3 linked regions of the Prochlorococcus marinus CUG1417 genome follow. The main gene of each other region encodes a partner of the protein of the gene in region 2 in a complex. Links are inferred from orthologs where the notes say so. Each region holds a gene or a part of one and is shown on either strand. Other genes may lie near its edges.

What was found.
Region 1: the proteins of HA140_RS00955 (region 2) and HA140_RS01585 are in contact, whole or in part, in a cryo-EM structure (PDB 6ZJN), measured with the Thermus thermophilus proteins. The link is inferred for Prochlorococcus marinus CUG1417 from one-to-one orthologs. Residues at the interface, in WP_223903221.1 of Thermus thermophilus: Met26, Thr27, Asn29, Gly31, Pro32, His34; in WP_096411116.1 of Thermus thermophilus: Glu45, Ser46, Asn48, Pro50, Ala51, Gly52, Glu53.
Region 3: the proteins of HA140_RS00955 (region 2) and HA140_RS01580 are in contact, whole or in part, in a cryo-EM structure (PDB 6KHJ), measured with the Thermosynechococcus vestitus proteins. The link is inferred for Prochlorococcus marinus CUG1417 from one-to-one orthologs. Residues at the interface, in WP_011057128.1 of Thermosynechococcus vestitus: Pro17, His18, His19, Pro20, Ser21, Met22, Val25, Arg27, Met29, Thr31, Ile38, Asp39, Cys40, Glu41, Pro42, Val43, Ile44, Gly45, Tyr46, Leu47, His48, Arg49, Gly50, Met51, Lys53, Ile54, Asn57, Arg58, Pro65, Tyr66; in WP_011056552.1 of Thermosynechococcus vestitus: Leu46, Met47, Tyr48, Thr50, Ala51, Cys52, Phe54, Ile55, Glu56, Ala58, Ala59, Ile61, Gly62, Ser63, Arg64, Phe65, Asn76, Pro78, Thr89, Thr91, Lys93, Met94, Ala97, Leu101, Met123, Phe124, Ser126, Asp127, Ser128, Tyr129.

The regions. Positions count from the first base shown.
Region 1 is NZ_JAAORN010000001.1:291,918-295,056, reverse strand. Bases 162-3,139 are described here. They hold HA140_RS01585 (NAD(P)H-quinone oxidoreductase subunit 3), read left to right. Parts: upstream 162-1,458; coding sequence 1,459-1,821; downstream 1,822-3,139. Other genes in these bases: HA140_RS01570 (gluconeogenesis factor YvcK family protein), read right to left, coding at 3,084-3,139; HA140_RS01575 (NAD(P)H-quinone oxidoreductase subunit J), read left to right, coding at 2,557-3,087; HA140_RS01580 (NADH dehydrogenase subunit K), read left to right, coding at 1,826-2,557; HA140_RS01590 (rubredoxin), read right to left, coding at 953-1,381; HA140_RS01595 (photosynthesis system II assembly factor Ycf48), read right to left, coding at 162-943. Outside these bases: more of HA140_RS01595, read right to left, coding at 1-161. UniProt on the Escherichia coli protein: NDH-1 shuttles electrons from NADH, via FMN and iron-sulfur (Fe-S) centers, to quinones in the respiratory chain. The immediate electron acceptor for the enzyme in this species is believed to be ubiquinone.
Region 2 is NZ_JAAORN010000001.1:174,531-177,483, reverse strand. Bases 162-2,953 are described here. They hold HA140_RS00955 (NAD(P)H-quinone oxidoreductase subunit H), read right to left. Parts: upstream 2,256-2,953; coding sequence 1,068-2,255; downstream 162-1,067. Other genes in these bases: rsmH (16S rRNA (cytosine(1402)-N(4))-methyltransferase RsmH), read left to right, coding at 2,294-2,953; HA140_RS00960 (acyl-CoA thioesterase), read right to left, coding at 606-1,058; HA140_RS00965 (AMP-binding protein), read left to right, coding at 162-602. In the rest of the region: more of HA140_RS00965, read left to right, coding at 1-161.
Region 3 is NZ_JAAORN010000001.1:291,205-294,304, forward strand. What follows is about bases 162-3,100. They hold HA140_RS01580 (NADH dehydrogenase subunit K), read right to left. Parts: upstream 2,028-3,100; coding sequence 1,296-2,027; downstream 162-1,295. Other genes in these bases: HA140_RS01570 (gluconeogenesis factor YvcK family protein), read left to right, coding at 162-769; HA140_RS01575 (NAD(P)H-quinone oxidoreductase subunit J), read right to left, coding at 766-1,296; HA140_RS01585 (NAD(P)H-quinone oxidoreductase subunit 3), read right to left, coding at 2,032-2,394; HA140_RS01590 (rubredoxin), read left to right, coding at 2,472-2,900; HA140_RS01595 (photosynthesis system II assembly factor Ycf48), read left to right, coding at 2,910-3,100. In the rest of the region: more of HA140_RS01570, read left to right, coding at 1-161. UniProt on the Escherichia coli protein: NDH-1 shuttles electrons from NADH, via FMN and iron-sulfur (Fe-S) centers, to quinones in the respiratory chain. The immediate electron acceptor for the enzyme in this species is ubiquinone.

The sequences.
Region 1 (3,139 bases), 120 kb from region 2 along the record:
CAAGAAAAACTATTTTAATGTAGTTTGTTGGCAATTCAGAAGCAATAGGATCTCTATTCCAAGTTTTACCTTGGTCTTTGCTTACTATTAAAGTTCCATTACCCCCGCCAGCCCATATATCACCATTTGGATCCCATCCCATGTCTAGGTAATTGTATCCATTAAGAATTGGTATAATAGGTTTTGACCAATTTTCTAGGTCATTAGTATCTTCATTAAATCTAATTTCTGCTCCTCTAGAAAGCATCCATAAACTTCCTTCTGGATTAAAACCAATACTTTGAACTCTTTTGCTACTAGCTCTTTGATGAGCTATCCATGCATTACTATCCTTTTCCAAAGTAGAAAAGAAATTACCTAAACTACTTACACTGACATAATCTCCTTTATTAGTTCTTCTTAAATCTCTTACACCTCCAGAACCAGATGCATCTACAACTTTTGCATTCCATGATTCACCACTATCTGATGTTTCATAAATAGCCCCTGCAGTGGTAGCCAATTCTGCAACACCAGCATCGACAGTTGTTATTAGAAATGGTTGGCCAGGTAATTTGTTACCTAGAGATAAACGTGTCCAATTCTTTCCCGCATCAAGTGTGTGCATAACTAATGAGGGCTGACCAATTAACCATCCCTCTTCACCTTTAAAATCAATATCTAGGAGACGAAAGTTCTCTTCACTTGGTAAATCTAAATTTCTTTTTTCCCAAGTTTCTCCACCATCATTAGATTCCATAATAAGTCTATTAGAACCTACTAAAAATCCATTTTTTTCATCTATAAAATCAACATCTAGCGCATTAGCTTGGTCCTCAAACTGAATAGTTTTCCAAGGGCTGCTATCACTCAACTTTACTCCTGTAGATGAACAACTGCTCAATACAAAACAAAGAAGAACTGATAAAAGAAGATTAGGGATACTGGTAATAAATTTTTTCATTTGTATATATTAATGCAAAGAGTACAAAGAAAGGAACATAGCAGCCGCAAACGCCAGACCTCCAAAAATCAATATATTTTTTTGTCCAGGAGGCAAACTATTAAACCCAAACCCATAAACTAAATTTTCTTCAAAACCACTAGGTTTAGATTTAGGACCTATATCTTTATAAAAATTTTTACCGGCTCGACAAACAGGACAAGCGAAGGTATTCCCATCCAACTCTGAAAAAGGAGTATTTTTAGGTATGTTTAATTTTTTATTTCCTTCAGACGGATCATAAATATATCCACAACTTCTACATTCGAATCTATTTTGTTCTAGATTAAAGGTAGGTTGTTCAACATTTACTCCTGAGGGATTTTCAGAAAGTTTCTCTTTCTCAAAATCTTCAACTATTTTGTTTTCCTCAGAGGCTGGTTGAATGTTTTCACTCACGGTTTATTATTATTCTTTAAGAACTTTAAAAGATTTTGCCTAATTAAGCGACTTTTATTCAAAATTAATTTTTCAAGATGTTTTTATTAACTGGCTATGAATACTTTTTAGGTTTCCTTCTAATTGCTGCAGCTGTTCCAGTATTAGCTCTTGTTACTAATCTCATCGTTGCCCCAAAAGGCAGAACAGGGGAAAGAAAACTTACATATGAATCTGGAATGGAGCCTATTGGAGGAGCATGGATTCAATTTAATATTCGTTATTACATGTTTGCCTTGGTTTTCGTTATATTTGATGTTGAAACAGTATTCCTTTATCCTTGGGCTGTTGCCTTCAATAGATTAGGATTATTAGCTTTTATTGAGGCTTTAATCTTCATTGCAATACTTGTTATTGCCCTTGCGTACGCATGGAGAAAAGGTGCTTTAGAATGGAGTTAAAACATTGAATCCACAATTATCCCCAAAAGCAATAAGAGAAATCCGAGAAGGAACTTGTAATCCTCTTGGTGCGCCCCAAGTTACTACAGATTTAAGCGAAAATATTATATTGACAAGTTTAGACGATCTTCATAATTGGGCCAGGTTAAGTAGTCTATGGCCCCTCCTTTATGGGACAGCTTGTTGTTTTATAGAATTTGCTGCCTTAATTGGATCAAGATTTGATTTTGATAGATTTGGATTAGTTCCTAGAAGCTCACCACGGCAAGCAGATTTACTAATAGTTGCAGGAACAGTAACGATGAAGATGGCACCCGCGCTTGTAAGACTTTATGAGCAGATGCCTGAACCAAAGTATGTTATCGCTATGGGTGCTTGCACAATTACAGGGGGAATGTTCAGTGCAGATTCTACAACTGCAGTTAGAGGCGTTGATAAATTGATACCAGTTGATTTATACCTCCCAGGATGCCCACCAAGACCAGAAGCAATTTTTGATGCTGTAATTAAATTAAGAAAAAAAGTTGGTAATGAATCAATATTAGAGCGCACAAAAACAGAACAAACTCACAGATACATAACATCTGATCACGAAATGAATCTCGTTTTCTCAGAAAATACAGGTGAATATCTAAACAAAACTTCAGCCAACGTAATACCCCCTTCCAAAAAAGAAAAAGTAACTGAATTTCCCGAAAATACCAAAACTGAAATTTTTGATACTAAAGAAGATTAATGGAAAAAGACGATATAGCCCAATCTGCTGATTTATCCTTAGAAGCAAGTGGATTTGTTAGTCAAAATTTATCAAAGGATGGAATTCCAAATCAATCTTTAGCAAATGATCACTTAGGTATAGAAAACATTTCTGTGGAACCAAGCAAATTATATGAAGCAGTATCTGCCTTAAAAAATTACGGTTTCAACTATCTCCAATGTCAAGGTGGCTATGATGAGGGGCCTGGGAAAAATCTTGTAAGTTTCTATCATTTTATAACTGTTGATGACTTGCAAAAAATTGGAAAGATTAAAGAAGTTAGATTAAAAGTCTTTTTAAAAAGAGATTCGAATTTATCAATCCCTAGTTTGTATAAAATTTTTAAAGGTAGTGATTGGCAAGAAAGAGAAACATATGACATGTTTGGAATAAATTTTGTTGACCATCCAAATCCCAAAAGACTTTTAATGCCTGAAGATTGGAGAGGTTGGCCATTGCGAAAAGACTATATTCAGCCAGACTTTTATGAACTTCAAGATGCTTATTAATTTAATTTCTTTAGTTTACGATACATAAACATAACTGCTCTTGCTAGTCTCC
Region 2 (2,953 bases):
TAGCACCTTGTTACGGCGCAACTGAAACTGCAGCAATGGTTACGAGTTTAAAACCAAAAGAATTCTTAATGGGTTTTAAAAATGTTGGAGAAATACTACCTGATACAAAAATAAGAATTAACGCACAAGGATTAATCGAAATAAAATCAGCCAGAATTGGAATTGAAATAATAGATTCTTTAAAAACTGAAAATTTCAAAAATAAAAATGGGTGGTGGCAAACAAGTGATTTAGGTGAAATTAAGCAAATCAATAATTCTTACTATTTAAAATTTGTTGGAAGAAGTGATAATGCCTTTAATTCAGGAGGAGAAGTTGTTTTCCCTGAAGTAATTGAATCTAGATTAAATGATTTCATTATGAAAGAAAATATCCCAATTAATAAATTCAATATTGCGAAAGTATCTAACAAATTATGGGGAAATAAAATTAAAGTAATAGTTGAATTTAGAGAACTTACAAATGATAAAAATATTGAAATTTCTTTAAATTTATTAAAAAATTTTTCTCAAAGTTGGCCTAAACATGAAAAGCCTGAAAAGTGGATTGTTAAAAACAAAAATAGCATTACAGAAAAAATAAACTATAAATTCAAAAAATAATAATCAGCATTCTTTTAAATTTGTACTCACATTAGAAGCCTCTATCCATCTTTCTAGCTGATCGGGAATTTCTATTTTATTTCTTGAATCAACATCTAAAGAACAGTGTATAATTTTCCCTTCGGCTACTTTATTTCCATTTTTTATAAAAAAGCTATTTACTTGGAACAAATGAGTATTAATTTTATGGGGGGCAATTTTTACTTTTAATAAATCTCCAATTTTTATAGGCACATGAAAGTTTGCTTCACAATTTACTATTGGAAAAATAATTTGACTTTTACGTATAGAAAAATCTGGAAAAATATCGTTACAAGGGATCCCATAGATTTCAATACTTTCTTCCCAAGCTTCATGCGACCATTTTAATAAGTTATGAAAATGAATTACACCTGCAGAATCACAATCACCAAACCTTACTTTCTTCTGCAATATTAGCCAGTCAGAGGGGTTCATTTAAAGAAATTATCTATCAACAGATCCCATAATGACATCTATTGAACCAAGGATTGCCATAATATCAGCGATTTTGGCACCTTTAAGAATATGAGGCAATATTTGCAGATTATTTAAATCAGCTGCTCTAATTTTAAATCTCCATGGGGTAACTTCATTATTTCCTTGAATAAATACACCTATTTCCCCTTTGCCGGACTCTAATCTAGTATATAATTCTCCGTTAGGAATTTTAAAAGTTGGAGCAACCTTCTTAGCGACATATTGATAGTCGATACCAAATATTTCACTTTTCTTATCTTCAGTCGCCATTCTTTGAGCTTCTAAATTTTCTGTTGGACCTCCTGGAATCATTTTGCAAGCTTGGCGAATGATGCTTAGTGATTGTCTCATCTCTTCAACTCTTACTCGATATCTCGCGTAACAATCACCTTCTTTTTCTGAAGCAATCTGCCAATCAAAATCGTCATAACATTCATAACTATCGACTTTCCTTAAATCCCAAGACACCCCAGAAGCTCTAAGCATTGGCCCAGATAAAGACCAATTAATTGCCTGGTCTCTTTGTATTGTTCCAAGACCTTCAATTCTTTTTCTAAAAATTGGATTATTTGTTATTAATTTCTCGTATTCATCTATCTTAGGACCGAACCAATTACAAAAATCTATACATTTATCTAACCATCCATATGGAAGATCACATGCGACACCACCTATCCTAAAGAAATTATTGTTTATTAGCCTTTGTCCAGTAGCAGCTTCCCAGAGGTCATAAATCATTTCTCTTTCTCTAAAAATATAGAAAAATGGAGTTTGAGCTCCCACGTCTGCTAAAAAGGGACCAAGCCACAAAAGATGATTGGCAATACGATTAAGTTCGAGCATAAGAACTCTGATGTAACTAGCTCTTTTAGGAACTGGAATATTAGCTAATCTTTCAGGAGCATTTACTACAATAGCTTCATAAAACATTCCTGCTGCATAATCCATTCTGCTTACATAAGGGACATACATTACATTTGTCCTGTTTTCAGCTATCTTTTCCATTCCCCTGTGTAAATATCCAATTACAGGCTCACAATCAATGACATTCTCACCATCAAGAGTTACAACTAACCTTAAAACCCCATGCATTGAGGGGTGGTGAGGGCCAAAATTGACCACCATTGGTTCTGTTCTAGTCTCTAGCTGAGCCATTCGAAATTTTACTTCTAAATAAATCTTAGTCGAAAGTTATGCAAACTGACCTATCTGATTCATCTTTTTTCAATCATAAATCAGTTATGACAGATGAGATTATGGCGTCATTAGAGCATTACCCATTAATACATCACAACCAACTTAAAGGAATAGACGCAACTTTAGGCGGAGGCGGGCACTCTTATCATTTATTGAGAAAATATTCGGATTTAAATATAATTGGACTTGATCAAGATCCATTCGCAAGAAAATCAGCATCACAAAAACTTGATGAATTTAAAAATAGGATTGACATAAGGGCTTCAAATTTTGCAGATTTTGTTCCGAAAGAAAAAGTTTCTTTTGTGATTGCAGATCTTGGAGTAAATAGTAATCAAATTGATAACCCTAAAAGAGGATTTAGTTTCCAAAAAGATGGTCCACTTGATATGCGCATGAATCCTTTTCTTGCAATTGATGCAGAAAAATTAATTGAAACTTTAAACGAAAAAGATCTAGCTAACCTAATTTATAAATATGGAGATGAGAGATTATCAAGAAAAATTGCTAGGAAAATAAAAATGGATTTAAAAGAAAATGGGAAATATTCTGGGACAAAAGAGTTAGCTTATTCTATTGCCGGCTGCTTCCCGCCAAAACAAAGATATAAAAAAATACACCCAGCAACAAGAACATTTCAAGCACTAAGAATTGCC
Region 3 (3,100 bases), 120 kb from region 2 along the record:
TAGATTATTTCAGTACAGATTTTCAGAGGGAAGTGGTCTCGAGGGACATAGTTTTGGAAATCTATTTTTATCAGCTTTAACAACAATCACAGGCAGTTTAGAAAAAGCAGTTCAAGCCTCTAGTAAGGTTTTGGCTGTACAAGGTCAAGTTTTGCCTGCAACTAATATTGATGTTATGTTATGGGCCGAATTAGAGGATGGTGAAAAAATTTTTGGTGAAAGTAACATCAGCAAATCTAAAAAATTAATTTCAAGGATTGGTTATCTACCAGAAAATCCTGCAGCTCTCCCAAGTGCTCTTGAATCAATAAAAGATGCTGATTTGATTGTTCTTGGTCCAGGAAGTCTTTATACTTCTTTGTTACCTAACCTATTAGTGCCAGAGATAGTAGATGCTTTATTGCAAAGTAATGCTCCTAAAATTTACATAAGTAATTTAATGACTCAACCAGGAGAAACAGATGGACTTGATGTTTATCAACATATCAAATCAATAGAAAAACAACTTTCAAATTTTGGAGTTAATACTCGAATTTTTAGCGGAATCTTATCGCAAATCCAATTTGAAAGTTCTCCATTAATAGATTATTACGAAAGTAGAGGGGCGGAACCTGTTGAATGTAATAAAGAAAAATTATTATCTGAGGGTTATTATGTTTTGCAGGCACCCTTATATTCAAAAAGGATAACTCCAACCCTTAGGCATGATCCAAGGAGACTAGCAAGAGCAGTTATGTTTATGTATCGTAAACTAAAGAAATTAAATTAATAAGCATCTTGAAGTTCATAAAAGTCTGGCTGAATATAGTCTTTTCGCAATGGCCAACCTCTCCAATCTTCAGGCATTAAAAGTCTTTTGGGATTTGGATGGTCAACAAAATTTATTCCAAACATGTCATATGTTTCTCTTTCTTGCCAATCACTACCTTTAAAAATTTTATACAAACTAGGGATTGATAAATTCGAATCTCTTTTTAAAAAGACTTTTAATCTAACTTCTTTAATCTTTCCAATTTTTTGCAAGTCATCAACAGTTATAAAATGATAGAAACTTACAAGATTTTTCCCAGGCCCCTCATCATAGCCACCTTGACATTGGAGATAGTTGAAACCGTAATTTTTTAAGGCAGATACTGCTTCATATAATTTGCTTGGTTCCACAGAAATGTTTTCTATACCTAAGTGATCATTTGCTAAAGATTGATTTGGAATTCCATCCTTTGATAAATTTTGACTAACAAATCCACTTGCTTCTAAGGATAAATCAGCAGATTGGGCTATATCGTCTTTTTCCATTAATCTTCTTTAGTATCAAAAATTTCAGTTTTGGTATTTTCGGGAAATTCAGTTACTTTTTCTTTTTTGGAAGGGGGTATTACGTTGGCTGAAGTTTTGTTTAGATATTCACCTGTATTTTCTGAGAAAACGAGATTCATTTCGTGATCAGATGTTATGTATCTGTGAGTTTGTTCTGTTTTTGTGCGCTCTAATATTGATTCATTACCAACTTTTTTTCTTAATTTAATTACAGCATCAAAAATTGCTTCTGGTCTTGGTGGGCATCCTGGGAGGTATAAATCAACTGGTATCAATTTATCAACGCCTCTAACTGCAGTTGTAGAATCTGCACTGAACATTCCCCCTGTAATTGTGCAAGCACCCATAGCGATAACATACTTTGGTTCAGGCATCTGCTCATAAAGTCTTACAAGCGCGGGTGCCATCTTCATCGTTACTGTTCCTGCAACTATTAGTAAATCTGCTTGCCGTGGTGAGCTTCTAGGAACTAATCCAAATCTATCAAAATCAAATCTTGATCCAATTAAGGCAGCAAATTCTATAAAACAACAAGCTGTCCCATAAAGGAGGGGCCATAGACTACTTAACCTGGCCCAATTATGAAGATCGTCTAAACTTGTCAATATAATATTTTCGCTTAAATCTGTAGTAACTTGGGGCGCACCAAGAGGATTACAAGTTCCTTCTCGGATTTCTCTTATTGCTTTTGGGGATAATTGTGGATTCAATGTTTTAACTCCATTCTAAAGCACCTTTTCTCCATGCGTACGCAAGGGCAATAACAAGTATTGCAATGAAGATTAAAGCCTCAATAAAAGCTAATAATCCTAATCTATTGAAGGCAACAGCCCAAGGATAAAGGAATACTGTTTCAACATCAAATATAACGAAAACCAAGGCAAACATGTAATAACGAATATTAAATTGAATCCATGCTCCTCCAATAGGCTCCATTCCAGATTCATATGTAAGTTTTCTTTCCCCTGTTCTGCCTTTTGGGGCAACGATGAGATTAGTAACAAGAGCTAATACTGGAACAGCTGCAGCAATTAGAAGGAAACCTAAAAAGTATTCATAGCCAGTTAATAAAAACATCTTGAAAAATTAATTTTGAATAAAAGTCGCTTAATTAGGCAAAATCTTTTAAAGTTCTTAAAGAATAATAATAAACCGTGAGTGAAAACATTCAACCAGCCTCTGAGGAAAACAAAATAGTTGAAGATTTTGAGAAAGAGAAACTTTCTGAAAATCCCTCAGGAGTAAATGTTGAACAACCTACCTTTAATCTAGAACAAAATAGATTCGAATGTAGAAGTTGTGGATATATTTATGATCCGTCTGAAGGAAATAAAAAATTAAACATACCTAAAAATACTCCTTTTTCAGAGTTGGATGGGAATACCTTCGCTTGTCCTGTTTGTCGAGCCGGTAAAAATTTTTATAAAGATATAGGTCCTAAATCTAAACCTAGTGGTTTTGAAGAAAATTTAGTTTATGGGTTTGGGTTTAATAGTTTGCCTCCTGGACAAAAAAATATATTGATTTTTGGAGGTCTGGCGTTTGCGGCTGCTATGTTCCTTTCTTTGTACTCTTTGCATTAATATATACAAATGAAAAAATTTATTACCAGTATCCCTAATCTTCTTTTATCAGTTCTTCTTTGTTTTGTATTGAGCAGTTGTTCATCTACAGGAGTAAAGTTGAGTGATAGCAGCCCTTGGAAAACTATTCAGTTTGAGGACCAAGCTAATGCGCTAGATGTTGATTTTATAGATGAAAAAAATGGATTTTTAGTAGGTTC